DNA from 3 places in the Mesorhizobium sp. XAP4 genome. Region 3 is predicted to be linked to each of the others. Evidence: riboswitches for the same ligand, from Rfam matches in the RefSeq annotation. Region 3 holds a riboswitch; each other region holds the start of a gene.
What was found. Region 3 has a riboswitch for thiamine pyrophosphate ahead of P3C39_RS03320 (YkoF family thiamine/hydroxymethylpyrimidine-binding protein). Riboswitches for the same ligand answer to the same signal wherever they lie in the genome.
Positions count from the first base shown of each region.

Region 1 (10,022 bases), on a different contig from region 3:
CCGTAGAAGATAAGGAACAGCTGCACCAGAAGCGGCGTGCCGCGGAAGATCCAGACATAGAAGCGCACCAGCGCGACCAGCGGTTTCGGACCAAACAGCCGGGCAAGCGCCGCACCCAACCCAACGGTCAGCCCAAGGACGAAGGACAACAGCGTCAGCGGCACGGTGAAGATCAGCGCCGCCCACAACAGCGAAGGCAGCGACTCCAGCATCAGTTGCAGCCAGTGCGGCACGTAAGACCCTCCAAATAAGTCGAGGCTTCGTCGAGGCGCGACATATCACGACAAAAGCGGCGGACCGTCAAAGACGACTCGCCGCTCGATATGTCCTGTGGGCCGCGGAGCGGCCCGCCTCATAGATTACTTCGAAACGTCCTGGCCGAAATAGGTGTCGGAGATTTTCTTATAGGTGCCGTCGGCCTTGATGTCGGCCAGCGCCTTGTTGATCGCCGCGACCAGCTCCGGATCGCCCTTGCGCACGATGACGCCGGAATAGTCGGCGTTTTCCTCTTGCGCGGCGATCTTCACATTGGCGTCGGGCTTGTGCTTCTTGAAGTCGAGGAACGACAGGCTGTCATTGATCGTGGCGTCGGCACGGCCTGTCAGAAGCAGCTGGATCGATTGGTCGAAGCCATCGGTGCCGACCAGCTCGGCGCCGTTCGTTTCGGCCAGCTTGCCGAAATTCGAGGTCAGCGACTGCGCCGACTTCTTGCCCTTGAGATCGGCAAAGGTCTTGATGTCTGTGTTGTCGCCGCGCACGATCAGCACCGCCTTGGAGGCGATGTAAGGATCGGAGAAGTCGTACTTGGCCTTGCGGGCATCGGTGATTCCGACCTCGTTGATGACGGCGTCATAGCGATTGGCGTCGAGGCCGGCGATCAGCCCGTCCCACTTGCCTTCGAGGAATTCGACCTTGACGCCGAGCTTGTCGGCGATCGCCTTGGCGATTTCGACGTCGAAGCCGACCAGTGCGCCCGAAGTGTCATGATAGGTGAATGGCGCATAAGTGCCTTCCGTGCCGACCTTGATGACCCCGGCCTGCTTGATCTGGTCGAGATTGGCGCCGGCATGGCCTGCGGTGACAGCCAAGGCCTGCAGCGTTCCGGCGATGATGAGCGACTTGAGCCATTTCATTTTTCTGTGATCCCGTCCTTGGCCGGCTGACCGGCATATTGTGAGCGCTGGAAACTGACAGATGCAAGTCGAAAAAATAAGGAACAGAATTCCAAAAACGATCAGTTTCTGAAATCAGATACTCAAACTGGCGCTTTCCAGCCGACATCACGGCTATCGCGGGTAATCCCCGGAGTCCGCCAGGCAACACATACCCGCAGCCACGGTCGCGGAACCTTTCCCGCGCATGGCAGTTCTGGCTGTTCTAGGGCACGACGCCGCCATTTCAACCCGGGCGCCAGCCAAGTTTGCAAAGTCATCCGCACCACCCAGGGAGCGCCTCATGATGGAAGACACGGCAGGACGGATCATGGTCCGCGCGGCAATGAAGGCTCCCTACCTCGAGCGTGACGAAGAGCATCGGCTTGCATTGCTCTGGAAGGAGGACAACGACCAGAACGCGCTGCACAGCATCACCGTCGCGCATATGCGGCTGGTCATTTCCATGGCCTCCAAATTCCGCCATTACGGCCTGCCGCTCGGCGATTTGGTCCAGGAAGGTCATGTCGGACTGCTCGAGGCCGCCGCCCGCTTCGAGCCGGAGCGCGAGGTGCGGTTCTCGACTTATGCGACATGGTGGATCCGTGCCTCGATGCAGGACTATATCCTGCGCAACTGGTCGATCGTGCGTGGCGGCACCAGCTCGGCGCAGAAGGCGCTGTTCTTCAACCTGCGACGCCTGCGCGCGCGGCTGGCGAATGGCGCCGAGCCACTGTCAAACGCAACGCTCTATCGCGAAGTATCGGAAGCACTCGGCGTCTCCGAAGCCGACGTGGCGATGATGGATTCGCGGCTGTCGGCTCCCGACTCCTCACTCAACATGCCGGTTGCCGACGATGCGGGTTCGACCGAGCGCATGGATTTCCTGGTCTCGGACGATCCGCTGCCCGACGAGATCGTCGGCGACAAGATCGATGTCGCGCGCCGCTCGCTCTGGCTGAGGGAGGCGCTTCGCGCGCTCAACGCACGGGAGTTGAGGATCATCGAGGAACGCCGGCTTAACGACGAGGGCGCGACGCTGGAAGCGCTCGGCGAAACCCTCGGTATCTCCAAGGAACGCGTCCGCCAGATCGAGGCCCGCGCCATGGAAAAGCTGAAGGTCGCGTTGGTGAAGCAGAATCCGGAGTTCATGGCGACTGCCGCCTGAACGGCGGCAGGCGTCCGGAGGTGCCTACTTGTCCGTGACGATCTTGACCTTGTCGCCGGCCGAAACCGCGGCACCAGGCGACAGCGCGTTGAGGACGCGGAACAGGTCGAGCTTACGGTCGACGCCGACCATCTGCGCCGAAAGCGAACCCATCGTCTGCCCAGGCTGGACAGTGACGACGCGGATGCGCAGCGGCTTCAGCGCCGCCTTTTCGGCGGCACTCAAGATCCGGAACGAGCCGCTGACCGAGCGGGCGATTGTGTCCAGCGACGTGCTGGCCGAAGGGGCCGCGGTCAGCAGCCGGTAGACCTGGCCGCCGGCGCGGATCACCGCAATGTCGAACTGCCAGCCTTCGGCGCCGGCATGCGCGGTCGCTGCCTCGTTGCCGTTGATGGTTTCCTGCCTGACGCTGCTGTCGACGAGACCAGCCACCCAGCCGCTGCGGATATAGTCCGTCAGCGCCCGGTTCTTGTCGATCGACACGCCATCGAAACGGATCGCTATGTCGCCGGGGCCGGTGGCCGTCACCGCTGCCGCCGAATTGTCGATGATGAAGCCGTCCGGTACCGTGAACGAAACGCCAAGGCCCGGATGCAGGAAGGTTTCGCCGCGCACATAGCCTTCTTCCGGCGTGTCGCCATAGAGCAGGCCGTCTATGCCGGCGAGGAAGGAATCGCGGTCGCGCGTGCCGACGCCCGGCGCGCCGAACTGGCGGGCATGGCGCTGCGCCAGATCGATGCGCTGCGGCGTATTGGGGTGCGTGGCCAGGAAGTCGAGGCTGGCGTCGGTGGCGCCGCTGATCGAGCGGAAATCCGTGTAGGCCGACATCGATTGCAGGAAGCGGCCGGCGGCGAAAGGATCGTAGCCGGCCTCGCCGATCGACTTGATGCCGATGGCGTCGGCTTCCAGCTCCTGGTTGCGCGAGAATTGCGCGAGCCTCAGCTTGCCGCGGATCAACGCCGCCTTGGCGGTCGGGCTGTCGCCGAGCACATCGGAAACCACCTTGGTCGCCAGGCCTTCCTCTGCCTCGAGTTGCTGGCGCTGCAAGCCGTGATTGGCGGTGACGTGGCCCATCTCATGCGCGATGACAGCGGCAAGCTCGGCCGAATCATTGGCCAGCGCCAGGAGGCCGCGCGTGATGTAGAGATAGCCGCCCGGCAGCGCGAAGGCATTGACATTGGGCGAATTCAAAATGGTGATGCGATAGGTCTGTGTCGGGTTGGCGGACACCACCGTCAAACTACCGACCACCTTGGCGACCATGCGCTCGAGCTTGGGATCGGAATATTCGCCGCCATAGGTCGCCAGGATGCGCGGATGCTGCGCCCTGGCCAATTCGGCGAGCTTGTTGTTGGCGCCGACATTGTCCACCGTGATCGGCTTGTCGGAAGGCTGGAAGCCGGATTCCTGAACTTCCGGCGGCGTGAACATCTGGCAGCTTGCCAACGCCACGGCAAAGCCGGCCAGCGCGAGGAAGCGCGCCAGCGGTTTCATTCCCAATGTGTTAGCGCCGATCGCCAGAACGGCTTCCTTTCGGGTCCCGGCACATGACATTGAAAATCGGGGACGATCTTCAGAATGTTCACGTGCCATATCTCAAACTGCTGCAGTATCCGCGGCCCATCCCAGGGGCGGGCGCCGGATACTGCAGGCAAATCACGGCCTGTGCCGGACCGGTAGGGCGGACCTAGCCACACTCCCCCGGTCATGGCAAGCAAACGCCACATCGCCTGGAGCCGGTTTGACCGTAAATTATGTCCGCTTCCGGGCAACATCGCGTGATGTGGAATATCCGGCACCCGCGCCGATATAGCGCCGGAACGCCTCCGGACCAGCCCCGGCAAAGAAATCATCAGCCTTGCCGGTCGCAGCGACCAACCCATTGTCGACAAACACCATATGCTCGCCGATGCGGCGTGCATCCTCCGGCTGGTGGGTGACGAACAGCACTGTCATGGCGCGTTCGGCATGAACGGCGGCAACCAGGTCCAGCATCTCGTCGCGCAAAGCCGGTCCGAGCGAAGCGAAGGGCTCGTCGAGCAGCAACACCGGTCGGTCGCGCACCAGCACGCGGGCCAGTGCGACGCGCTGGCGTTCGCCCCCGGAGAGCTCGCGCGGCAGGCGTTTCTCCTTGCCCGCAAGACCGGTGCGCGCAAGCGCCTCGGCGACCGCGGCGCGGTCCGCCTCGGTCAGCCGCAGGGATGGCGAACGGCCGAGCCCGACATTCTGCTCGACGGAAAGATGCGCGAAGAGATTGTTCTCCTGGAACACCATCGACACTGGCCGCGCCGAGGCCGCCTCGGCGCTGACATCGACACCGCCGATCAGCACGCGGCCCGACCGTGGGGTCTCGAAGCCGGCGACCAGATTGAGCAGCGTCGACTTGCCCGAACCGCTCGGCCCCATGATGGCGGTGATCGTCGCCGCGGCAAACTCGACATCGAAAACAAGCGGCGCCTCGCCATAGCTGAACGACACTTTGTCCAGCCGCACCGGCGCGCCCTTCGCGAGCCCGTTGGCCGCCTTTTCACGCATCACGGACCTCCTCCCTTCCCAGCCAGTGCGCCGCCACGATCAACGCGAGACAGACGAGGCCGAGCAGCAGTGCGAGGCCGGCGGCATCCTCGGTGCGGTAGCTGCCCATCCGAGCCAGAAGAAGGTAGGGCAATGTCTGCACGGAATCACTGCCGAACAAGGCAATGACACCGAGATCGCCGAGCGACAGCGCCATGGCGAAAGCGAAGGCCGTGGCGAGCGGTCGCCGCAGCGACGGCCAGTCGACCAGCATCAGCCGGTTCCAGCCCGCAATGCCGAGCTGTGCACAGAGCCGTTCGTGACGCTCGCTCGCTGCATCATAGGCGGGACGCACGGCGCGGAGCGCAAACGGCATCGCCATCACCGCGTTGACGGTGACGACCATGACCGGGGCGATGGCGAAGACATCGCCGACATGGCGCAACAACAGGAACCAGCCGGCGCCGACGACGATCGGCGGCACGACCAGGACAAAGCCGGCGCCGGTATCGGCGGCATGTTCGAGCAGTGTCTTGCGGCCAGTCCGGCTGTTCAGCGCCAGTGCCCGCCGCGCCATGGTCAGCGCCAGCGACAGCATCACCGAAAGCAGCGCCGACAGGAAGGCGAGCGCCGCGCTGGTCAGCGTTGCCTGCCGGACAGTGGCCTCGCCGGCCAAGCGGGCGAGATCGGCACTCAATCCGGCCATCACGGTTGCCGCCATCGGCCCGACAACGAACAGCAGCGCCAGGACGATGAGTAGCGCGTTCAACCAGGTCTCGCTCCGATTGACCGAAAGATAGCGGCGTTGCGCGACCGGCAAATTGGTGTCGCCGACCACATTGGCGCCTAGCCGCGTCAGTGCCAGCACCACGATAAAGGTCAAGGCGATCTGCAGCAGCGTCAGTGCAACGGCCCGTGCGGGATCGAAATCGAAGCGCAGCGCCTGGTAGATGCCGACCTCAAGCGTCGTCGCGGCCGGCCCGCCGCCGAGCGTCAGCACGATCGTGAAGGATGTGATGCAGAGCATGAAGACCAGCCCGGCGACGCCGGGCAGTGCGGCGCGCAGCGTTGGCCATTCGATCAGCCGGAACGCCGGCCGCGCCGCCATGCCGAGTTGGCTCGCCAGCCGCCATTGGTCGGCCGGTATGGTCTGCAGCGCCTCGAGGAACAGCCGCGTCGCCAGCGGCAGGTTGAAGAAGACATGGGCGACGAGAATGCCGGACAGGCCATAGATGCCCGGCCAGCTTCCGCCGCCGATAACGGCAAGCACGCCTGCGAAATAGCCGGCACGGCCATAAAGCGCCAGGATGCCGAGCGCTGCAACAATAGCCGGTAGGGCCAACGGTACGGCGAAGATCTGCAGGATGAAGGCGCGGCCGAAGAAACGTGGATGTCGTGACAGAGCGCGCGCCACAAACAGCCCCGGGATGACCGAAAGCAGCGTCGACAGTGCCGCTTGCCAGAGCGTGAAGCGAGTGACGCGAAGCAGATAGGGATCGAAGGCTGCCCAGGCGCCCGAGAAATCATGGGCGCCCTCGAAAAGCAGGCCGGCAAACGCGCCGCCGATCAGCAGCGCGATTGCAGCGAGCGCGACAATGCCGACACTGACGCGGGAATCCGTGGAATGCGCCGGCGCCATCGCGCTGCCTATTTGCTCATCACCGCCAGCCATTCATCGACCCAGGCCTTGCGGTTGGCGGCGACCTCTTGCGGGCTGAACAGCAAGGTCTTCGTCGGCTTGACCAGTTTGTCGAAGGCCGGATTGAGCGGCTTGTCGGTCTTGCCTGCCGGGAACATCCAGTTGGTCTCGGGGATGGCATCCTGGAATTTCGGCCCGGTCATGAAGGCCATGAACTTGGCCGCCAGCGGATTCTTGGCTCCTGTCGTGGTGATACCCGCCACCTCGATCTGCAGATACTCGCCCTCCTCGAAGGAGGCCGCCTGGTAGCGCTCCGTGTTCTCGGCGACCATGTGGTAGGCTGGCGACGTCGTGTAGGACAGCACCATCGGCGCCTCGCCCTTGGTGAACAGCCCATAGGCCTCGCTCCAGCCCGGCGTCACGGTCAGCACCTTGGCCTTGAGCTTGGCCCAGGCCTCGGGTGCCTTGTCGCCATAGACTGACTTGACCCAAAGAAGCAGGCCGAGGCCTGGCGTCGAGGTGCGCGGATCCTGGATGACGATCTTGTCGTTGGCACTGCCTTCGATCAGCTCCTTCAGGCTCTTCGGCGGCGTCTTCATCTTCTGCGTGTCATAGACGACAGCGAAATAGCCGTAGTCGAAGGGGACAAAAGTGTCGTCGCTCCAGCCGCCCGGCACATTGACATCCGTCACCGCGCCATGCGGCGCGAACAAGCCTGACGCCTTGGCATCGGCGGTGAGATTGGTATCCAGGCCAAGCACGATATCGGCCTTGGTCGATGCGCCTTCCAATCTGACGCGGTTGAGCAGCGCGACGCCATCGGCGACCGAGACGAAGTCGACGTCGCAGCCGCATTCGGCCTCGAACTCCTTCTTCACCACGGGACCCGGACCCCAGTCGGCGGTGAAACTCTCATAGGTGTAGACGGTGAGCTTGTCCTTGGCCAAGGCGGGCCCGGACAAGGCCACGACCGTTGCTGAAACAAGAGCGTATAAAAGCGTGCGCATCGGCGCCTCCTTCGTTCGAATTGAAAGGAATTGAGGCGTCGGACTGTCCGAAACGTCTAATCCCTCCGCCGGTACAAACCGGATCAGGTTCAGCGGGTTGGCGAGACTGCCTCTCAGCCGGTCCGCGAAGATCGCGTCCGGCACCCCGTTAGAGCGTTTCGACACATAGGCCGGGCCGATCCGCCATGCAAGCGGGAGTTTGCCGCCTTCCGTTTCCCGTGCCGGGCTGGTAAGGGCCACACGATATGAGCACATTCACCATCCTGCTTGGCGGCGATCTCATCCGTACGCCACGGCTCGACCGTCAGGTCAAAGGCTCCCGCGTCATCGCCGCCGACGCCGGCATCGGTCATGCGCGGTTGCTGGGTCTCGTGCCGGAGCTGTGGGTGGGTGATTTCGATTCGGTGCCGGCCAACCTGCCGGACGATCTCGCTTCCGTGCCGCGCCGGACCTTCCCGGCGGAAAAGGACCAGACCGATGGCGAACTTGCCGTCGCCGCGGCACTGGAGCGCGGCGCGACCCGCCTGGTGCTGGCCGGCGCCTTTGGCGGCAAGCGCGCCGACCACGCTTTTCTGCATCTGTCGTTCGCCCTGCGGCTGGCGGAGGCGGGAACGGACGTGCTTTTGACCAGCGGCGCTCAGGAAGGCATCCCCCTGCTGCGCGGAACGGCCGGCTTCGACTATGCCGACGGCACGCTGTTTTCGGTGCTCGGCTTTTCCGAGCTCGACGGCCTGACCGTCACCGGCGCCAAATGGCCGCTCGCTCACGTCAAGGTGGCGTTCGGTTCGTCGCTGACCATTTCCAACGAGGTCAAGTCCGACAAGACCGGGGGCCGCCTCGAAATCGCGCTCGGCCATGGCCGCGCGATGCTGCTCGCTCATCCCTATCCCTTACCTGAAAGCTGACATGGCCCCGCCCCTTCTCAACCTCGACGGGATAAAACTGACCTTCGGCGGCACGCCGCTGCTCGATGGCGCCGCCTTGACGGCTTCGGCCGGCGACAAGATCGCACTGGTCGGCCGCAACGGGTCCGGCAAGTCGACCCTGCTGAAGATCGCCGCCGGCCTGATCGAGCCGCAGGACGGCGAAGTGTTTCGCCAGCCTTCGGCGACCGTCCGCTATTTGCCGCAGATGCCCGACATGGAAGGTTTTGCCACTGTCCGCGCCTATGTCGAGGCCGGGCTTGGCCCCGCCGACGATCCCTACCGCGCCAGCTATCTGATGGAGCATCTCGGCCTGTCGGGTGAGGAACGTCCGAACGACCTGTCGGGCGGCGAGGCGAGGCGCGCCGCCCTTGCCCGCGTCATGGCGCCGGAGCCCGATATCCTGCTGCTTGATGAGCCGACCAACCATCTCGACCTCTCGGTCATCGAATGGCTGGAAGAAGAACTCATCCGCACCTCCTCGGCGCTGATCGTCATCTCGCACGACCGCCGCTTCCTCGAACGCGTGTCGCGCGCCACGGTCTGGCTCGATCGCGGCCAGACCCGCAGGCTGGACAAGGGCTTCGGCCATTTCGAGGAATGGCGCGACCTGGTTCTGGAGGAAGAAGAACGCGAGCAGCACAAGCTCGGCCGCCAGATCGTTCGCGAAGAGCATTGGCTGCGCTACGGCGTGACGGCGCGGCGCAAGCGCAACATGCGCCGGCTTGGCGAGTTGCAGACCATGCGTCAGCGTTTTCGCGGTCATCGCGGGGCCGAAGGGTCGGCGACCATGGTGGCGAGCGACGCCACCGAGTCCGGCAAGCTGGTGATCGAGGCGAAAAACATCGAAAAGAGCTTTGGCGATCTCACCGTGGTCAAGGCGTTTTCGACCCGCATCCAGCGCGGCGATCGCGTTGGCCTGGTCGGGCCGAACGGCGCCGGCAAGACCACGCTCTTGAAAATGCTTACCGGCGAGATGAAGCCGGACGCCGGTTCGGTGCGGCTCGGCACCAATCTGGAGATCGCAACGCTCGACCAGAAGCGCGAGGCGGTCGACCCGCAGGAGACGCTGGCACAATATCTCACCGATGGGCGCGGCGAAAACCTCGTCATCAATGGCGAGCAGCGCCACGTGGTCTCCTACATGAAGGATTTCCTGTTCAAGCCGGAGCAGGCGCGCACGCCGGTGCGCGAGTTGTCCGGCGGCGAGCGGGCGCGGCTCCTGCTGGCGCGCGTGCTGGCGCGGCCCGCAAACCTTCTGGTGCTCGATGAGCCGACCAACGATCTCGACATGGAGACGCTTGAACTGCTGCAGGAACTGGTCGCCGGTTTCGCCGGCACCGTCATCCTGGTCAGCCACGACCGCGATTTCCTCGACCGCACCGTGACCAGCCTGATCGCGCCGGATGGTGAAGGCCGCTGGATCGAATATGCCGGCGGCTACTCCGACATGCTGGCGCAGCGCGGCGGCACGAAGCTGGACGACCGCAAGGCGCGGGCGAGAGCCGAAAATGGCGAGGCGCCCGCGTCAGGCAAGAGCGAAGCCGCCGCGCCAAAAGGGCCGGCGAAGAAACTGTCGTTCAAGCAGAAATTCGCACTGGAATCCCTGCCGAAGAAAAT
Region 1 covers NZ_JARIXW010000005.1:158,529-168,550, reverse strand. Annotated here, with positions in the region: gene P3C39_RS22165 (amino acid ABC transporter permease) at 1-233, opposite strand, end outside; gene P3C39_RS22160 (amino acid ABC transporter substrate-binding protein) at 360-1,133, opposite strand; gene P3C39_RS22155 (RNA polymerase factor sigma-32) at 1,456-2,319, shown strand; gene P3C39_RS22150 (M48 family metalloprotease) at 2,344-3,813, opposite strand; gene thiQ (thiamine ABC transporter ATP-binding protein) at 4,072-4,854, opposite strand; gene thiP (thiamine/thiamine pyrophosphate ABC transporter permease) at 4,847-6,472, opposite strand; gene thiB (thiamine ABC transporter substrate binding subunit) at 6,481-7,479, opposite strand; TPP riboswitch at 7,523-7,637, opposite strand; gene P3C39_RS22130 (thiamine diphosphokinase) at 7,725-8,384, shown strand; gene P3C39_RS22125 (ABC-F family ATP-binding cassette domain-containing protein) at 8,386-10,022, shown strand, end outside.
Region 1: it holds a riboswitch for thiamine pyrophosphate, as region 3 does, so the genes downstream of both, thiB (thiamine ABC transporter substrate binding subunit) here and P3C39_RS03320 (YkoF family thiamine/hydroxymethylpyrimidine-binding protein) in region 3, are expected to answer to the same signal.

Region 2 (10,022 bases), on a different contig from region 3:
CAACCGGGTCGGTCATAAGCGGAGATCGCGCAGCCTCAGCTAGGGCGACGGCAGATCGTATCGTGTTACGATTGCAATGCCGTTTTCGATCTCGATTTCGATAACTTCATTAATCAGGAATTCCTCTGGGCCAAGATCCTCGAGGAGAGCATCGAAGAGCTCTCTCTGTTTTTCAGGCCCGACCTGAGGGACGACGATAATCAGGCCGGCGTGAACCGGTTCTTTGGCATAGAGCTTCCTGAAGTCCTTAGCATTGTTGGTGACGAAGGTGAAATCCTCATCGATAATGAGCGGCATGAGGTCCCAGTCGGTTTCGCCGCTTAGCCCAAGCCAGTTGACGTGGTTTGCTTCATGTCCGCGTTCTTGGGCTACCGCAACCAGAGACGTGTGCAGGCACTCATCGATCAGAAACCTCACGAGGTCACACGCGTCTCGACCTGGCCGACGGACCTGGGTCGCCCTTCAAAACCACGCGCTTCGACGACTTTATTTTCACGCCCTGCTCGACCAGCTTCTTAGGCCGCCCACGAACCGGGTGCGCGGCGACCCACATTCTGGCGAGCTCAATCACGCGCGGCGTTAGCTTCGGATATCCCTCCAGAACCTCCGCTTCATCTGCGCCCTGCGCTAGCATCGTCGTGATCATACGAACAGGGATGCGGGTTCCTTTGAAGACAGGCTCTCCGCCCATCACCCCTTTAACGCGGCCGATGGCGGCCTCCGCTTCATCAAGATCCACGATGCGCGCTTTGAGCTGTTTACGTGCCTCGGCGACGTCGACGATCAGCAGGTCGTCGGCCCTTACGGTCTTGGCCCTTGGGGCAGCTTTGATTTCCTCGAACAGGCGGTAGCGACGATCAGCGGGCAATGTCGCACCCACGCCATACCAAAGCTTGAGCCGCAGCAAATCCTCGCCGGTCAATGCCCGTCGGACGACCCCACCGATGCGCCGAGCAGTGCTTGGCACAGTATCGACAATGCGTTTGTCGATCGCATTGTGCACGGCCTTGATTCCTATCCCGCTGACGGCGGCTGCCTCTGCGGGGGTGTAGATGCGAGCAAGTGTGCCCATTATTCTTCTCCTTATAAAGAATAATATAGGCCGTTTGACCCCCTCCGTAAAGGCACGCGTCTTTGGAATCACGGCGGTTAGCAAAGGCGGTGGTGAGCCGAGAGGCCTCACAAACCCTTGGGGCTCGAGATGGCAGACTCGGCGCAGTATAATTGCGCTAACTATCGAATTTGCAGTTGGCGACAAACGACACACGAGTTCGTCGCGGACTTTTAACTCTGCGAAGGCGCGTCTTCGAGCGCTTTGAAACCCTACACCCATCTGCAGGCCATCTGTATCAAGCTTTGGACCAAAACCGTTTCCATCGCTCACGAGCGTTCTCTCTGGGGGTCTCAAGTGGGGCTTGCCCATGGCCACGAATTTTTGGGCGACAGCGGTGCAGAGGCCGCATACCGCTGCCTGCTTGACGTCGCTGACCGTGTCCATGTCCGAAATTTGCCTACAAATTTCGGACGCCCTTGGGCGCGCTAGATTCGCTATGGAAAGCTGGAAGCACTCGCAAGCCCGGTGGCCACAGCGTCTGCAGCGCCAAGCTATTCCTCCGTATCCAAACCCGCATCCTCATGGCCACTAGCCAACTCTGGCATAATTTCACCAGCAAGCAGCTCATCTCTGCTCAGCAGCCCGGCATCCTCGAGCGCCTCGCAGTCCGGGAGATCGCGAAGCGTGTCGAGGCCGAACTCGAGCAGGACGCTTTTGTCGTCACATAGGTGTAGGGAGCGCCGGGCGTCGGACTGCGCGGGTTCGACGCGATCAGGCCGGTGCCGCAGATGGCCGATCAGGTCGCGACTGATTACTTCCCGAAAACCGACGACAATTCGGCGCGGGTAATCGGCTGGAAGTGCCGATGCACATCAGCATCAGCACGTCCGACCACGTCAGGTCCACGGCACGCCCGCTGCTTCCGCAGGCGCGGATGGCATCGGCATAGGCCGGCCGTGTCAGGTGCTTCCAGCCGCCGGCGACAGCGACGAGGTCATAGGGCCGTCCGCGCAGCTCTCGGATGTCGTCGATGAGAAGGTCACGGGCGAGCTCGCGGGAGAGACTGCACCGCAAGCGCGTCCCGCGCGCGCGAACTGCTCGATCAACTGATCTCAGACGACGACGAATCTCGTCCAGATTCCAAAAGCGGTGGCCGCAGCGGCGCTTTGCGGGCTCGCGTTACCACAGATCGCAGAACTGTGATCTCGCCTTGTGCCCGAGACCGCAATCTGGGCTCGCGACGAAGCATATCGCTTGCGATCATCAAAGGACGCGTCGACGCCGTCGGTTGCCTTTTCCACCGCCGCCTCACACATCGTGTTGGGGCTGAAGAGCTACCTGCAAATCCTCGCAACGGGCGCGGCCGCATCCTTGATTTTACAAATTGACACGTCTTGGTTTTTAGAAAATGCCACGTGCGATGATGGCGCCAAAAAAAAATGTCACGCGAGATGATCATGCCTGAGGTAAATGGTCCGCCAAAGTTGGGAAAGGTATACCGGTTGAATGGTGGATAGGTACGCCGGATAAAAAGGGCTTCGGGTTCCGGAAGACGAACTAATCGACGGATAGGCGCTGCTCGTGAGGGAAACTGCATGCGCATTACGGTTATGACCATCCAGGGATGTCGGATATGATCTTGAATAGTGACATTGCAGGCCAAAGAGCGGCCGAGAAGCTAGCAGAGGGCCTGAAATCGCAGGGCAAGCAGCAATACGAAGAAAGGTCGAGGGAACGCGAACGAGATGTGTCTCGTTAGGTCGCACGTTGCACCAGGGGTGCGTCGGAAGGCACTCCGCCGTGTCCTGAAGAGGTAGCCTGCACTTGAGAATAGCCACGGTGGTACCTTATTTTCGGCTGTGAAGCACACGAGACCCGCGACGTGAGACCCAGTTGCTCAATACCCAGTTGCTGGGTGAGCGTGCATGACTGCCAACGGAAGGTCTTGCACGCACCCTCGCGATCTTGAGCAATGGTCGCCATGACTTTCTTCTTGCAGGCTTTTGAGTGGCCCAGCCTGCAATCACCAGACCCCACCGACTCTAAAGAGCGTGGCAGACGGGATAGTCGAGGTTGCCCGGCACAATTACGCTCAAGGCTTGCGCCGCCCAGAGGACACGCTGAAAAGGCAGCATGGGCGCGCAAGCACGCCATTCACGAGAGGTTCGACATGAAGACTATGCAAGAAAAAGACATTCCGGCATTCGTGCAAGCAGTTGTGGAGGCCGGCTGCAACATTTGCGCGATTGGCAACTTGGGATATGTCTTTGGCGATGCTGATTTGACGCCGGCGCAACGGAGGTCCGTCGAGCCACAGCTGCGCAGGATTGCTGAGATCTACGGCGAACGCGATCATCTCATGGACGAGATAGCTGTATATCTGCGGTCGATCGGACGCCATGTCGAGGTTGAGCCGAAGACAGGTGTTTCCTGATGGCCGCGATCGATCGCGTTCCGTAGTCGCCATTTCTATTGGGTAACGAGCAGCCGTCTTCCAACCTCTGAAACAAAAAAGAGGTGACCCCCAAAGGCCGCTCTCGAGACCGCAAGTCTGAGCCGCTAACGCATTGCGATAACCAGGCTGTCCGAACTGGGCGTCGATGCCTTCCTCGACCAGGTCGCGGTAGGCGGCGATCTCATCTACCGCATGCATAGCCAAGCCAGAGAAGTTTTCGGCAGCGGAATTCTCGGTCGCTTCCCCTTTTATGACTAGAGGGTGCGGCCGATCCGGCCGCGACGATCTCGCAGGGATTGCCATATACGGCAACACGAACACCGGCGGATCAATACTCGGATAATGGCGGCCGGCTATGTAGCGATCGATCGCGCACCAACATATCAATGCAATAGCTTAGTTGCTTTCAAAGGCGGGTCTCTACGAACTGCAAGCAAGCTAAACGATTGCGTCAACTCTTCCTCGCAGAGCGAAAACTCCGCGCCCACGCGATTTCTCTGCTGGAACAGCGGCACATCCTCAGCGCCAGGACACGGCCGCCGCCGTCGGGTTTTACGAAGCCGGTGATTGCATAAGTTGCCCGCAAGATATCATTGGTATCGGGAACGCCGCCGATGCCGCATCCTGAATAGAGCGGCCGCTTGCACCTGCCAGCCCGACGACCAGATCATATCTGCAACTCCATCTACCTGGACGTGGTGCAAATCACCTCGCTGAAGCCGCAAATCGTCGCCTTCGACCAGGATAACCACATCCGTGACCGCCTGAGCTACTCGGTCGATCTCGACGCACATGGCCGATACAGTTTTTCCATCCTTCACGAAGCGAATGAGACTTTGGCCATTCCAGCCCTGGTCTACGGGGCGTGACTTGTCCCCGATGCATGCGCGAGCTCTCCGCTCGGCCGGCCGCCGGACGTCGCCACCGGCCGAAGGCGCCCGAAGGCGCCCGAAGGCGCTTGACAAAGCAGCACCGGCCCATTCAACTTGAGGCATTCACCAGGGGAGTCCCGGTAAGGGGCTGAGATACTGCTGGCTTTCGCGGCGCAGTGACCCGTTGAACCTGATCCAGTTCATACTGGCGTAGGGACGGTGCAAGCGCTTTGCGGGAGTTTACGCCCGAGGTCCTGCTGCAGCAGGTCTACAGAAGCGTCTTTTCATCCTTCCGGCACAGAACTGGGTCTCCAATGCATGAGCAAAGGAGCCTCACGATGAATGCCCTCACCCCCGCCGTGTCGACGGGACCACTGCCCGCCTCGCGGAAAATCCACAAGCCCGGCGTCCTCTACCCGCAGATCAGGGTGCCGATGCGCGAGATTTCCGTCCATCCGACGGCCGGCGAACCGCCCGTCACCGTCTACGATCCGTCCGGCCCCTACACCGATCCATCAGTCCAAACCAGCATCGAAAAAGGCCTTGCCCGGCTTCGCCACGAATGGGTCACGGCGCGTTGCGATGTCGAAGCCTATGACGGCCGCCACGTCCGGCCGGAAGACAATGGATTCGCCACCGGCGAGCGCCTGACACCGGAATTTCCGATACGCAATCGGCCGCTCAAGGCCAAGCAGGGCAAGGCGGTGACCCAACTTGCCTATGCGCGCGCCGGCATCATCACGCCAGAAATGGAGTTCGTAGCCATCCGCGAGAATCTCGGCCGCGAGGTGATGCGCGGCAAGCTGCAACGCGACGGCGAAGCCTTCGGCGCGGCGATCCCAGATTTCGTCACACCCGAATTCGTGCGCGACGAGGTGGCGCGCGGACGCGCAATCATTCCCGCCAACATCAATCATCCCGAGAGCGAGCCGATGATCATCGGTCGCAATTTTCTGGTCAAGATCAACGCCAACATCGGCAACTCGGCTGTCACATCATCGATGGCCGAAGAGGTCGAAAAAATGGTCTGGGCGATCCGCTGGGGCGCGGACACGGTGATGGACCTGTCGACCGGCCGCAACATCCACAACATCCGCGACTGGATCGTGCGCAATGCGCCGGTGCCGATCGGTACGGTGCCGCTCTATCAGGCGCTGGAAAAGGTCAACGGCATCGCCGAGGATCTGAACTGGGAGGTCTACCGCGACACGCTGATCGAGCAGGCCGAGCAAGGCGTCGACTATTTCACCATCCACGCCGGCGTGCGGCTGCACTACATACCGCTGACCGTCGACCGGGTCACGGGCATCGTCTCGCGCGGCGGCTCGATCATGGCCAAATGGTGCCTGCACCATCACCGGGAGAGCTTCCTCTACGAGCATTTCGCGGAGATATGCGACATCTGCCGCGCCTATGATGTCTCCTTCTCGCTCGGCGACGGCCTTCGTCCCGGCTCGATCGCCGACGCCAATGACGCGGCGCAATTCGCCGAGCTGGAAACGCTGGGCGAGCTGACGAAAATCGCCTGGGCCAAGGATTGCCAGGTGATGATCGAAGGCCCCGGTCACGTGCCTATGCATAAGATCAAGGAGAACATGGACAAGCAGCTCGCTGTCTGCGGCGAGGCACCGTTCTATACGCTTGGACCGCTGACGACCGACATCGCGCCGGGTTACGACCATATCACCTCAGGCATTGGGGCGGCGATGATCGGCTGGTTCGGCACCGCCATGCTCTGCTACGTCACGCCGAAGGAACATCTCGGCCTTCCCGATCGCAACGATGTCAAGATTGGCGTGATCACCTACAAGATAGCCGCCCATGCCGCCGACCTGGCGAAGGGTCATCCGGCTGCTAAACTCAGGGATGATGCCCTTTCCCGCGCTCGCTTCGAGTTCCGCTGGGAAGACCAGTTCAACCTGTCGCTCGACCCCGAAACCGCGCGCTCCTTCCACGACCAGACCTTGCCCAAGGAGGCGCACAAGCTGGCACATTTCTGCTCGATGTGCGGGCCGAAATTCTGCTCGATGCGCATCTCCCACGACATTCGTGCCGAGGCACAGAAAGAGGGCATGGCGGCAATGGCGGCGAAATACCGCGAGGGCGGCGATCTCTACATGCCAGCTGACGAGACTGGCGTACCGGTCGTGCCAGAGGCTCCCAAACCATCATGAGGGTGCTCGTCAAAGGGGCCGGCGTTGCCGGCCTCACCGTCGCTTTCGAACTCGCCGCCCGCGGCGCGACGGTTACAGTCGCCGAGATGCGGCATGGCCTTGGCGGCAACGCGTCGTGGTTCGCCGGCGGCATGCTGGCGCCATGGAGCGAGCGCGAAAGCGCGGAGCAGCCGGTGCTGGATCTCGGACGCGACGCTGCCGACTGGTGGGATGCGGTGCTGTCGGGTCAGGTGACACGGGCCGGGACATTGGTCGTGGCCGCGCCGCGTGATGCCGGTGAGCTTGACCGGTTCGCCAGTCGCACGTCAGGGCATCGGCGCGTCGATGAAAACGAAATTGCGCTCCTGGAACCCGACCTCGCCGGCCGCTTCCGGCGTGGATTGCTCTTCCCCGACGAGGCTCACCTCGACCCACGCCAGGCGATGGCGGCACTTCATGACAAGCTTGCGACCATGGGTGTCAAATTCCACTTCGGCTGCGACGCCCGGCCTGTTTCGGGTTTCGCCCGTCAGATAGACTGCATGGGAATGGCAGCGGCCGATGACAGGCTGCGCGGTGTTCGCGGCGAAATGCTGATCCTTCGCACGCCTGATGTCTCGCTGTCGCGGCCGGTCCGTTTGCTTCATCCACGCTTTCCGCTTTATGCCGTGCCGCGCACCGATCACCGTTTCATGATCGGAGCGACGATGATTGAAAGCCAGAGCGCCGGACCGGTGACGGCGCGTTCCATGATGGAGCTGCTGGGCGCCGCCCATGCCCTCCATCCGGCCTTTGGTGAGGCCGAGATCGTTGAAACCGGTGTGGGTGTCCGTCCGGCATTTCCCGACAATTTGCCACGCGTCGAAACAGACGGTGAGATCATCGCGATCAACGGTCTTTATCGTCACGGTTTTCTCCTCGCCCCCGCCATGGCGCGCCAGGCTGCCGACCTGGTTTTCAGTCAAGACAGAACCAAGGAGCATGCTCATGAAACTGATGGTCAACGGCGAGGCGCGTGAGATTGCCGCCACCATGCTGGCCGAGTTGCTTGCCGCGCTCGACTATGAGGGCGATTGGCTCGCCACCGCCGTCAACGGCGACCTCGTGCACAAAGCCAACCGCGCGGAGTTCCAGTTGAGCGACGGCGACCGGATCGAAATCCTCTCGCCCATGCAGGGCGGCTAGCATGTTGGAGCTTTATGGAACCGAGCTTTCGTCGCGCCTGCTTCTCGGCACGGCTCAGTATCCTTCGCCGGCCATCCTTGCCGACGCGGTCAAGGCGTCGGGCACGTCGGTGGTGACCGTCTCGTTGCGGCGTGAGATGGCGGGCGGTAGGGCCGGCGAACAATTCTGGTCGTTGATCCGCTCGCTGGGCGCCAGAATCCTGCCCAATACCGCCGGCTGCCTCTCCGTCAAGGAAGCCGTCACCACCGCGAAAATGGCGCGCGAGGTCTTCGGCACCAACTGGATCAAGCTCGAAGTGATCGGCAATCACGACACGCTACAGCCGGATGTGTTCGGTCTGGTTGAAGCCGCCCGCATCCTGTGCGAGGACGGCTTTGCGGTATTCCCCTATACCACCGACGATCTCGTTGTCGCCGAGCGGCTGCTGGAAACGGGCTGCAAGGTCCTGATGCCGTGGTGCGCACCGATCGGTTCCGCCTTGGGACCGGTCAACATGACGGCGCTGCGCTCGATGCGCGGATATTTCCCTGGCGTCCCGCTGATTGTGGATGCGGGGCTCGGACGGCCGTCGCACGCGGCCACCGTCATGGAACTCGGCTTTGACGCCGTGCTCCTGAACACAGCGGTCGCCAAGGCGGCATATCCGGTCGGCATGGCGCGTGCTTTCGGTAAGGCGGTCGACGCCGGTCGTGAGGCGTTCAGCTCGGGAATGCTCGAACCGCGCGAAGTCGCCGTGCCATCGACACCGATGATCGGCAGGGCAGTTTTTTCATGAAGCTCGATCCCTTCTACCTGATCGTCGACAGCGCTGCCTGGATCGAACGGCTGGTCCCACTCGGAGTCCGGCTTCTGCAACTGCGCATCAAGACCGTGGATGAGGCTGGGTTGCGCGCGGAGATCCGCACCGCGAAGGCCTTGTGTGCTCGATACCAGTGCCAACTCATCGTCAACGACCACTGGCGCCTGGCAATCGAGGAAGGCTGCGACTTCATACATCTCGGCCAGGAGGATTTGCAGACCGCTGACCTCTTGGCGATACGGGCAGCCGGCGTAAGGCTCGGACTGAGCACACATGATCATCAGGAGCTGGAAACGGCGATGGCCGCCGAGCCTGACTACATAGCGCTTGGACCCATCTATCCGACCATCCTGAAGAAGATGAAATGGGCGCCGCAAGGGGTCGAACGGATCAGCGAATGGAAGCGCCAGGTCGCGCCGTTTCAATTGGTCGCCATTGGTGGCCTCAACCCTGAGCGGCTCGACGGTGTCTTTGCGGCTGGCGCGGACAGCGCGGCGGTGGTGACCGACATCACGCTCAACGACGACCCCGAGGCGCGCACGCGAGAATGGATCGAGAAGACGGACCAATGGCGCTGAGGCGAGAACCACATGTGCTTGTCGTCGGTGGATCGGACTCCAGTGGCGGTGCTGGAATTGCACGCGATATCGAGACGATCTCTGCCATTGGCGTGCGCACCTGTCTCGCCGTCACAGCGCTAACGGTGCAAACGCATGACGCCGTGATCGAAATCTATTATTCGCCACCTAGCCTGGTGGCCAATCAGATGTGCGCCGCGCTGCAGGCCAACGACGTGGCCACAATCAAGATCGGCATGCTGGCGACTGCCAAGATCATTGTTGCCGTTGCCGCAGTGCTGCGCAAATTTCCGCATGTCCCCGCAGTACTCGACCCTGTGCTGGCCTCCACCTCAGGCCGCGCACTTCTGCAAGCAGGCGCTATCGCTGCCATGAAGCGCGATCTTATGCCGCTTTGCTGCATTGTCACGCCCAACCTCCCTGAACTGGCGCTCCTTAGTGGCTCCGAACTGGCAGTGGATGAGGACGGAGCGCTCCAACAAGGAAAAAGACTGCTGGCCGCCGGCCCTCAAGCCCTGCTGATCAAGGGTGGGCATGCGTCGGGAACCCGGTCGACCGATATTCTGTTACGCTCCGGGCACGAACCCATCCGCTTCGATGCACCGCGCCTTGCCACATCGATGCGCGGGACAGGTTGCATGCTGGCCAGCGCGATTGCGGCGCATCTGGCGAAGCCGAAGCCGCTCGAAGACAGCGTGCGCGAAGGCAAGCTGTTTGTCTTGGAGAGGCTTCAGAAATGCCGGCTGAATAACCACAGCGTTCTGCGTCCAGCCAAGCAGACCCATTTTCCAGAATTTTTCCCGTAGCGAGACTAGAGAAGGGGCTACTGCTTCTCTATGCCATCCTCACAACGCGTTGAGTTTCTCACTGCCAATTATGCGACTTTCGAGGTGCAAATAGCGAATATCGAGTTCTTAGTGACAGAA
Region 2 covers NZ_JARIXW010000002.1:28,643-38,664, forward strand. Annotated here, with positions in the region: gene P3C39_RS09050 (ATP-binding protein) at 1-18, shown strand, start outside; gene P3C39_RS09055 (DUF5615 family PIN-like protein) at 40-417, opposite strand; gene P3C39_RS09060 (DUF433 domain-containing protein) at 422-1,072, opposite strand; partial or broken gene P3C39_RS09065 (SMC-Scp complex subunit ScpB) at 1,606-2,128, opposite strand; gene P3C39_RS32910 (hypothetical protein) at 3,027-3,488, shown strand; gene P3C39_RS09075 (hypothetical protein) at 4,151-4,378, shown strand; TPP riboswitch at 4,500-4,616, shown strand; gene thiC (phosphomethylpyrimidine synthase ThiC) at 4,720-6,555, shown strand; gene thiO (glycine oxidase ThiO) at 6,552-7,553, shown strand; gene thiS (sulfur carrier protein ThiS) at 7,522-7,719, shown strand; gene P3C39_RS09095 (thiazole synthase) at 7,721-8,494, shown strand; gene P3C39_RS09100 (thiamine phosphate synthase) at 8,491-9,096, shown strand; gene P3C39_RS09105 (hydroxymethylpyrimidine/phosphomethylpyrimidine kinase) at 9,087-9,902, shown strand.
Region 2: it holds a riboswitch for thiamine pyrophosphate, as region 3 does, so the genes downstream of both, thiC (phosphomethylpyrimidine synthase ThiC) here and P3C39_RS03320 (YkoF family thiamine/hydroxymethylpyrimidine-binding protein) in region 3, are expected to answer to the same signal.

Region 3 (10,022 bases):
GATAACCCGGCTAGATGCACCCGAGTACGACAAGCACGATGACGATGAGCAGCACGAGCCCAAGGCCGCCGCCGCGATAGGAGCCGGCGCCGTAGGATTGCACGTCGCAGCTGCGATGTTCAAAAGACGAGCGCTCCAAAGGCCTACCGTTCCGCGATTGTGGCGGGCATCGCGCGGAAGAAGTCACGCCAGCACAGAAACGGCCATCCAGGTGATGGCAACCAGAATTTAATTCCGGCACGCCTGTGGACCGCAGAAAGCCCACCAGTGTGGCGGGCTTTCCGATCGGCCGGAGATGGCGAGAAGCCGATTGCAGAAGCAATTACGCGAGGTAGTGAGTTTCAGCTTCACAGAGAGAATACTGAAATTAAAGTGTGGTATATATATCTCAAAATTTCTGAAATAATAAAGTTGTAATATTAGTTTGCACAAACAATGCGCAGGTCTATTGACGATCAACGTTGCCAGCGTGATTGCAGACCGAACGATTCTGCGCGCCGGGGCGCTGTCAAACGACGCCGTAGAACAGCCTGTAGTGGACGCGCTTCATATAGTCCCGGTACTCCGGCGTGGCGGCCAGCAGCGCCTCTTCGCGCAGGATGCGGTGCACCTGGAAGAAGGTGATCACCGCGTAGACGGCTAGATTGTAGAAGGAAAAGGCCGATAGCAGGAACAGGAGATGGCCGGCAAGATAGCCGGCATAGATCGGATGCCGCACCAGACGGTAGGCACCGCCTGTCATCACGCCGCGATTGCCCGGCAGAATGGCGAAAGAACGCCCCAGCGATATCTTTCCCCAGATCACGAACCCCAACGCCAGGGCCTGCAGCGGCGCCGCAACATGGACCGGGATGATCGCCACGCCCGGCTCCAGGTCGATGAAACCGACACCGAAGCTGGCGATCACGGAGACAACCACCGTGAGCGGGTTCCAGTCGCGAACCTTCGGCCGACGCGACAGAAGCAGCCAGGTAAAGGTCAGGATCTCGGAAATCGCCACCAGCGCCACATTGATGCGCGTCGGGTCGAGCATCAGGTGATACACGCCGCGGTAGACGAACATGCCCGCGAAGGCCAGCGCGCAGATCCGAAAGAAACCTTCGCGCAAATCCACCAGGATCTCACGCTTTCGGGCTGCGGACAGAATCGTGCCGTCACTGACGTGCGAAAGCGCCTCGCTTTTTGATATCAGCAATGCAAACACCCCAATGATCCCTCAGGGCGACCTTTGCACGCAACCATTGCCGGGCAGTTAATCAACAAGATCAGATCGGTCTTAAACTGGCTGTCGGGGAGCCAGGGCGCCACTTCCAGACGACCTGCTCCACGCGGTCGCCCAGAAAGACTGGCGACCCATGTCATTTGGTTTTGCCAGACTAGCTCAGATAGTCGTTGCGGAAATAGCTCCCGAAATCCGGGCGTCGAGCAACCAGCTTGCCGTCGGAATCGCGCAAAATGCCGGAGGCGAAGAGATAGTCGCCAATCGCTTCCATCTTGGCCGGATCCATCGTCCCGATGGCCCCGCTTTGGCTGCGTAGATAATGGCCGTCGATCAATGCCTTCAGCGAGGCGTGGATCAGCGCCGGATTGGTCAAGGCATCCTTGTTTGCAGCGATCAGCAGGGTTGCCGCATCGTCGGGGTGGTCGACAGCGAACTGGTAGCCGCGTCGCGTCGCCTGAACGAAGTCGGCCGCAGGCTTAGGATTGGCCTGGAGATAGGCTTCGCTCGAAGAGATCAGCGTCGTGTGCTCGTCAGGCACGCCATAATCGGCATAGACGAAGCTGCGCTGCTTGACGCCCCTGAGTTCGGCTTCGACACCCTCCCAGGTCGAGACTTCGAGCGTGAAATCGACCGACCCATTGGCCAGCGCCTCATAGGCTGAGGTGCCGAGCGTCACCGTCTCGAAATTGCCCTTGCCGCCGTCGTGGCGGATGATGGTCGATATCAGCGCGTTTTCCCAGGCACTGCCGAAGCCGCCATAGATCAAGCCGTCGAGGCTTCTTGGGCTTTTGATCTCGTTGCGCGCCGCATTGAAGACCACGCGGCCTGTTTCGGACTGCACCACCGCATAGACGCCCTTCAGATCCGCCCCGGCGGTTCTCTGGGTGAACAGGCTGATGGTGCCGTTGATGCCGAAATCGGCGACGCGGTTTGCGACCAGCGTGCCAGCACCGGTATCGCTGTAGGGCAGGATGTCGACCTCGAGTCCGGCCTCGCGATAAAATCCTTTGTCGCGGGCGACGAACAGTCCGATGTGGTTGGTGTTGACCGTCCAGTCGAGGGCGACGGTGACCTTTTGTGCCGCCGATTGTGCTCGAGCCCGACGCGTTCCGGCAATCAAGGGAAGGCCGGTGGCAAGGGTCAGCAACAAGGCCTGCCGGCGCGTCAAGTCAGTCATGATCGTGTCCTTTGGATGGATTGGGGTTGAGGATGATGTCGAGGATTTCGGCCTCGAGCGCGCTTGCCTGGCGCGCGGCATCGCCGCCAAGGCTGCGCGGGCGCGGCAACGGCACCCTGATTTCACGCACGATGCGGGCCGGGCGCGCCGACAGCACATAGATGCGGTCGGACAGGAACACGGCTTCGCGCACGTCATGGGTGATCAAGAGCGCCGTCCAGCGATGATGCCGCCACATCTGTTCGAGCCAGCGCTGCATGGCGGTGCGGGTCAGCGCATCGAGCGCGCCGAACGGCTCGTCGAGCAGGAGCATGTCGCGCTCCTGCACCACGGTGCGCAGCAAGGCCGCGCGCTGGCGCATGCCGCCGGACAGCTGCGCGGGAAAATGCCGCTCGAAGCCGGCAAGCCCGAATTCGGCAAACAACGGCGCAACGCGCGCCCGCGCCGCCTGTCTCCTCATACCTTGCACTTCGAGCCCGAGCGTCGTGTTGTCGAGGATGCGCCGCCATGGCATCAGCGCGTCGCGCTGCGGCATGAAGGCGAAGTGCCTGCCGTGGTCGTCGAGCCGCGCGCCGTCGAACAACATCTCGCCCTCGCCATGCTCGGCGCCGGTCAGAAGCTGGAACAGCGTCGACTTGCCGGCACCCGAGGGTCCAAGGATCGAGACGAATTCACCAGCGCCGACGCTGAGCGAAATATCGGCCAGCACGTCGAGCCCACCGAACGCCTTGTGCACATGCCGCAGTTCGAGCCGGCTCATCGCCAGGCCCCCTTCCCGGCAGTTTCCCTGTCGGCTCGCTCCCAGGGCATGGCAAGGCGCTGCAGCAACACGGTCAACCCGAACAGGACAAGGGTCAGCGCCGCGCTGACACCGACGGCGGCAAGAACCAGATCAGGACGGAAATTGTTTTTGGCGTTGAGCATGTAGATGCCCAGACCCTTCGCGGCACCGGCATACTCGGCGAAGATGGCGCCGACCACCGCATAGGTGATGGAGATCCTCAACCCGGCAAAGAAGTAAGGCAGCGCCGAAGGCAGCCGCGCCAGCAGGAAGATGCGCCAGCGCCCTGCCCCCATGGCGCGCAGCATTTGCCCGATCTCGGCCTCGGTCGCCTCATAGCCTTCGACCAATGCGACCAGCATCGGAAAGAAGGTGACCAGCGCCACCAGCATGATCTTGGGCGCCAGCCCGAAGCCGAACCACAGCACCACCAGCGGCGCGACCGCCACCAGCGGCAAGGTCTGGCTGACGATGAAGACGGGAAACAACGCACGCCGCAGCGGCTGGAAGAAGTCGACCAGCATCGACAGCACGAAGGCGGCGCTGAGCGAACAGGCAAAGCCAAGCAGCGTGGCACGGATGGTCGGAACGGCATTGTCGACCAGCGCCTCGCGATTGAGCATCGCTTGCTCGAAGACGCGTGACGGCGCCGGCAGTATCGTGGCCCTGATGCCGGAATAGGTGGCATAAAGCTCCCACGCCAGCAGGAGCAAACCGGCCGAGATCATGGCCGGCATTGCCTTGACGAGAAAGCTCGCGATCGGGCGCGAAGCGACTGATGATGAGACCACGGGAGATAACCTTTGACGGCCGCGAGAGCGGCGCGGCTTCAGACGGCCGACGGGCTGTTGGCCGAGACCGTGACGTCGAGGGTTACGTGGCCAGCGCCTGGTCCGAAACGGCAGAAAGCCTCGTCCAGCGCCGAAAAGATCGCACCGGCATCACCGCGCAGTTTCGTGCAGAAATGTTTGGAGCGCTCATAGACGCCGGACTGCTTGAGAAAGTCTATGCAGCCGTAGATCTCGTCCATGTGGTCGTCTGTGCCCATCACATAGAGCGAGAACTGCGCCGCCGCAGGCTGGCCGGTGGCAGCAGCATTGCGCACCGCCGCGATGGCCGCGTCCTTGCGCGGGCCGAGTGGACCGACGGGCCCGCCAAACGCATCGGAGCGGCAGATCGGATCGTCCGGCTCGCCAGGGCAGCCGCGCGAGATGGTGGCCGACAACACGCAATGTTTGCCGCTGCGTGCCGCCGCCACGAAGAGGTCGCGCATGGCAGGAAACAGCACTTCGGGCGGCCCGACCAGCAAGGTCGAGATGTCGTCGGTCTCGATCCTGAGTTTGTCGCGCCAGGGATCGAGCGCACCGAGCGCGCCAAGGATGACACCGACGAAATCGTCGGTCATGGGATATAGGGAAATCTGTGCGCCTGAAAACATCGCCCGCCTCGCTCCGCTGGTATTACCCAGATCAGCTTCTAGGGTCTGTGGGTTTGCCGCCCCCGTCTCAGCCCCGACCGTACGGAGCACCCCTGTGGATGTGCGCCTTAAAGCATCATTCGAGTTGAAGGAAAAGCCGTTTTTTTATCGCACTGCGCCAAAAGCATTGCGCCAGGGCGGGAGCAGTTGGCTCTGCCGGCGCGAGAATTTATCGGGAACCTTCACCAGGCCGCGAGGTTGTCCCACCAGTCGCTACGCGACGAGTTCACAGACAATGGAGACAAACCATGTTCATGAAAATCCTCGCAGCTTCGGCGCTCACCATTGGCCTGGCGACATCGGCCATGGCGCAGAGCAATGGCACAAGCGGCACCGACGGATCCGGCGGCAGCGGCAAGTCGGTCACCGTCGACCCAAATACGCCGGCTTCGCCGAACACGGTAGACCCCGGCACGACCAACAGTACGACGGTAGCACCGGGCACCACGAATTCAAACGCGGATGAAAATTGCCCTGCCCATCCGCAGGGCGCACAGCCCGATGCCAGTGGAACGTCGCCGGGCACCACCGCGCCGACAGTTAATGACAACCATTGCGGCAAGTAGGAATTGCAATGAAAAGAAGCCGCGGAGCGAGCGCTCCGCGGCTTCTCAAATCCTGTCGTATCAGTGTATCTACGGCACCGCTTTTTCCCGAACCGGCAGCTTCCACCCCGGCCTGACGAAGTGGCAGGTGTATCCGTTGGGATATTTCTCCAGATAGTCCTGATGCTCGGGCTCGGCTTCCCAGAAGGGGCCAACGGGTGCGACTTCGGTGACGACCTTGCCCGGCCACAGGCCCGAGGCATCGACATCGGCGATCGTGTCCTCGGCGATGCGCTTCTGTTCGTCGCTGGTGTAATAGATCGCCGAGCGATAACTCGTCCCGACATCGTTGCCCTGGCGGTTGCGGGTCGTCGGATCGTGGATCTGGAAAAAGCGTTCCAGCAGCGTGCGATAGCTTATGATGGCCGGATCGAAATTGATCTCGATGGCTTCGGCATGGCTGCCGTGGTTGCGGTAGGTGGCGTTGGGCACGTCGCCGCCGCTGTAGCCAACACGGGTGGAAATGACGCCGGGATAGCGCCGTATCAAATCCTGCATACCCCAGAAGCAGCCACCGGCAAGGACTGCGCGTTCGGTCGAAGTCGCCATATCACGTCTCCTCAAAGGCAAGTTTGTCTGGACATAGATGGGCATTGTCACCTGCTTCGTCCAGCGGACCGGCGGATCTGCTTCAGTTGCTCGGTCGGGCGAGGCCGTCGATAGCACCCGGCAACTGCCGCGCGCCAGGCGGAATGGCTGCGAAGCTAATCGCCACCGGCGGCGCCTTGAGCGACCAGTCGAAAAGAACGGTTTTGACCGGGATGTCGCCCACCCACGCCTGCAGATAAGATGGCACATCGCGCCCGGGCCAGACCAGCAATATGCCATGCTCGCGCAGCCGCTCCTTGGTGATCCAGGGGGCGTACTGCATGTTCAGTTCGGTGAAGATCGACGGCTTGTCATAGGCATTGAGGCCCGCCAGCGGCGCAATAAGGGCATGGCCGCCGACGATGTCGAGCCGATCGGGCGTCGCAGCGTGCCAGACAGCCTCTGCCTCATCCGAGATCTTTTGCGCCGGCCAGCAGACGGCGTCCATGCGCCCACGCAGATTGCATTTCGTCCAGCGGATGCCCGCATAGGCACCGGATATGCCGACAATGGAGATGAGCGCGCAGATCGCCAGCTTTCGCATCTCGATGGCGCCGAGGCGATGGCCCAGCAAGGCGAGCGCCACAACGCCAGCAAGATTGTACATCGGCGCGCCCCAGGCCTCGCCGGCGCCGGTGAACAGGGACGCCACCATGACGAGGATCGCCGGGCCAACCCCCATCCACAAGAGATAGACCAGCGTGCCGCGCCCGACGGGCTTTTGCGGCGCGGGCGAGCGCCGCAGCAGCCCTGATATCGCCAGCACCAGAAGAAAGCCGCAGAGCCCAGCCATCTGGACGCCGATATAATAAAAGCGGGAGCGATGAGCCACCACCCACTGATCGCGCCAGGCGGCATAGGTCAGCGGCAGGAAATCGACGCGGCAGAGTTCGGCGGCCAGTGGAGCGGCGACAGCGCCGAAAACCGCGAGCCCGAGCCATGGCCAGGGCGTGGCGAGCCGACTGCGTGCGCGTGTGTCCGACAGCAGCCAGATCGCCCCGAAAAGCAATAATAGGCCGGTGGAAAGCTTGGCATAGAGCCCGACGCCCGACACCAGCCCGAGCGCCAGCCACCAGCCCGGCCCACCACCACGGCCCGCACGCCACAACAGCCAGCAGATAGCGGCCCAGAAGGGCATCTGCGCGTAGTCATGATTGAACTGTGGGGTCGGCCAGCCGAAGAAATAGAGCGAGGGCATCAGAAGCACGGCGGCCAGCGCGCGGGTTCGCCCGAGCATGTCGCGGGCCAGCAGATAGACTAGCACGAAAGTGGCCGAGATCGTTAGCTGAGCCACGAGATATTGCGGCCAGCGGAACGATCCGGTCAGAAGATGGCTGATCTCGAGCAGCCAGCCGGGAAGCTGTGGATGCTTGTAGGTCAACAGCACCCATTCGCGGCCCCACATGAAGCCTTCGACGACATCGTTGGGCGGTGACACGTCGACAAGCGCGGGCGCCACGGTCCAGCACAGGATCTGTGTCAGGCATAAAAGCGCTAGGCCGGCTTCTGGATAGCGCGTCAGCCCCTGCCAGATCGACGACTGCCGCCAGTCGCCTGGAACAGAACTGCCGACCGGCAGCCAACCGTTCATGGGTTCGTCGATTCGCGTCATGCGGTGGATAAATCACACCGGACGGTTTTTGGAACAGCCCAGAACTCGAAGCTTACGAAAATGTATACTTGGGCGACCATGGCAAAACCAAGATTGAGGCAGAGTTTCGCGCCACCATGCCGCCTCTCTCATCATCACATGCCAGCAGGACAACAATGGAACACGCCGTCCCGGGGCGCCCTGAACATGCCGGGCACGGCGCATCGGGCGTGATCGCGGCAGGCGTCGGCTACGCCTGACCGGTTCCCGTCCCCAAAAAAGCATCCAGGATTTGATAAATGCGCCACCACCATGCCATCATCCACTACCGTGCGCTCGATTTCTGGATGGCCCGTGCGGCCGTTCTCGTCATCATCTGCCTGCAGCTTCTGGTCATCAACAATCTCTCATTCGGGCCGCGCTGGCTAGCGCCCGCGCTGGAGGCCGCTCTGCTGCTGCCCTTGTCGGTGGCCACCGCCTGGACACAGGCCGCCACCCGCAAGGCGGTCGAGGACCACGAGTGGCATGCGATCGGCCAGTTTCGGGTCATGATCCGCAGAACAGCCCTGACCATGACCGCCATCATCAGCATCATGAACTGCGGTTCGCTGGTCCTGCTGGTGCGTGCCTTGCTGGAGGGCCATGGCGGCAACAGCGGCACGACGCTGCTGATCGACGCACTCAACATCTGGGTCACCAACGTCATCGTCTTTGCCTTGTGGTTCTGGAGCACCGACCGCGGCGGCCCGCCGACCTGCGGCCTCGTCAAGCTTGCGCAGGCCGATTTCCTGTTCGCGCAGATGACGTTGAACGACCGTGACCTCCGAGATTGGCTGCCCGGTTTCGTCGATTATTTCTTCCTCGCCTTCACCAATGCGACAGCGTTTTCGCCCACCGATACCTTGCCCCTTTCCCAGCGCGCCAAGCTGCTGATGATGGCCGAGGCCATGATCTCGCTGCTGACCATCGCGCTGGTCGCGGCACGCGCGGTCAACATCCTCGCTTGATCGGCCCGACACGCGAAATAGCCCGCCCGGCGCACCGGAACGGCTATTTTGGGTTGCCTTCGACAGTTGAAATGCAGCGCCGGACTAGTGGCGCTTGCCCAGCCTGTAGCTGTTGCCGCCCAGCAGGTTCACGCCGAGCCCGCTCAGAACGCCACCGACGATGCCGGTCTTGTTGCCGTTTAGAATGCCTGAGACGACATTGCCGCTCAGGATGTTGTTGCCGCTGAGCACGTCGTTCAGCGCGGTGATCTTGCCAAGGTCGATGGACGGCGAAACATTGATCAGGCTGCTCGAATTGCCTCCCCAGCCGCCCGAACCTCCGCACCCACAACCTGCCTCGGCGGCTCCAACGGACGATGCAACTGCAACAGCGGCGAAAATAACAGTGAACTTGTTCATGAAAGCTACTCCCGTTTGATGATGGAGATGGCTTCCGTCTTCTGTGGTCTACCTCTTGCTTAACAATATATGAACACTTCATCCGCTCAAGTCTGTGGTGGTGTCGTCGGCGGGATCGGGCATCGGCAGGCCGGCGATCCTGGCGTAGGAAACCGCCGGCAGCGTCAGATACGGTCTATAGGCCGCCAGTTGATTGGTCCGGCGCCGTCTGTCCAGTTCCGTCAGCAGCGCCAGATATTCCGTCTTCACGGACATCGCCCGGCTCTTCGAGGAACGGCTTGACGACGGCCTCGAGGGCGCGGATGCGGCTGCGGATTTCGTCATCGCTCAGGCCGTCCATTTGGTTGATCTTGGCATCGAAATCCTTGGGCAGCACCGACAGCACGATCTTCAGATACTGGTCCGGCTTGTCGGCCCGCACTTCGGCGATGACGCCGGCGCCATGTGTACGGAAATCGGCGCGCACGGCGGCCAGGAAATCGTCGCCCAGTGTTTTCTTGGCGCGCTTGCGGGGCGGCTTCTGTGTCGCGGCCGGTTTGGCGGCGGGCCTGCGTCTCGCCGGCTTGCGGCGCGTCGGCCCGGTTGCGGTTTTATCAGTCATGGACCTGGTCCATGGCGCTGGCACCGGCAGCGGAAACCATTTCGACCTTGGGCGCCGCCGGTCCGGGCCGGCTGGCTCGCTTCTTCGAGCGAACCGTTTTCCTCTTTGCCTTCTTGGCGCGCTTCGGCCCTGTCGCCTGGGCGGGATTCGCCGCACCGACAGGCTTTGCCACACCGGCTCGCGCCTTGAGCCGCGCCATGACGAGACCGACAAGGGGTCCGGCAATGCCGGCCTGCGAAAAACAAAAGCCGCCGGCCGCATCCCGCACCATGCCGATCTTTATGCCGGGTGCGACCTGCTCGACACGCCCCAGGCGTGGCTGCGGTGCGGCGCCTTCGAATTCGCCGATGGCGCTGACGATTTCCTGGCCGTCAGCATCGGTGATGATCGTGGCGTAGCGGGTCATGGGTCGTCTCTCGGATTGCGAAATGAGTCATCGGGCGAAGGATGGCATTCCTTGGCGCCCCCCTCTGTCCCGCCGACATGTCTAGCCCAGAAACAAAAAACCCGCCTCGGGGGCGGGTTGTTGGCGCAACTCAGCACCATGGGCAAAAATGTAGCATAGCTGCACTCA
Region 3 covers NZ_JARIXW010000001.1:629,442-639,463, reverse strand. Annotated here, with positions in the region: gene P3C39_RS03345 (DUF3309 family protein) at 11-103, opposite strand; gene P3C39_RS03340 (isoprenylcysteine carboxylmethyltransferase family protein) at 509-1,204, opposite strand; gene P3C39_RS03335 (ABC transporter substrate-binding protein) at 1,377-2,399, opposite strand; gene P3C39_RS03330 (ABC transporter ATP-binding protein) at 2,392-3,159, opposite strand; gene P3C39_RS03325 (ABC transporter permease) at 3,156-3,917, opposite strand; gene P3C39_RS03320 (YkoF family thiamine/hydroxymethylpyrimidine-binding protein) at 4,010-4,618, opposite strand; TPP riboswitch at 4,609-4,722, opposite strand; gene P3C39_RS03315 (hypothetical protein) at 4,906-5,223, shown strand; gene msrA (peptide-methionine (S)-S-oxide reductase MsrA) at 5,293-5,811, opposite strand; gene P3C39_RS03305 (glycosyltransferase family 39 protein) at 5,894-7,441, opposite strand; gene P3C39_RS03300 (hypothetical protein) at 7,741-8,448, shown strand; gene P3C39_RS03295 (hypothetical protein) at 8,533-8,847, opposite strand; gene P3C39_RS03290 (hypothetical protein) at 9,023-9,448, opposite strand; gene P3C39_RS03285 (hypothetical protein) at 9,441-9,854, opposite strand.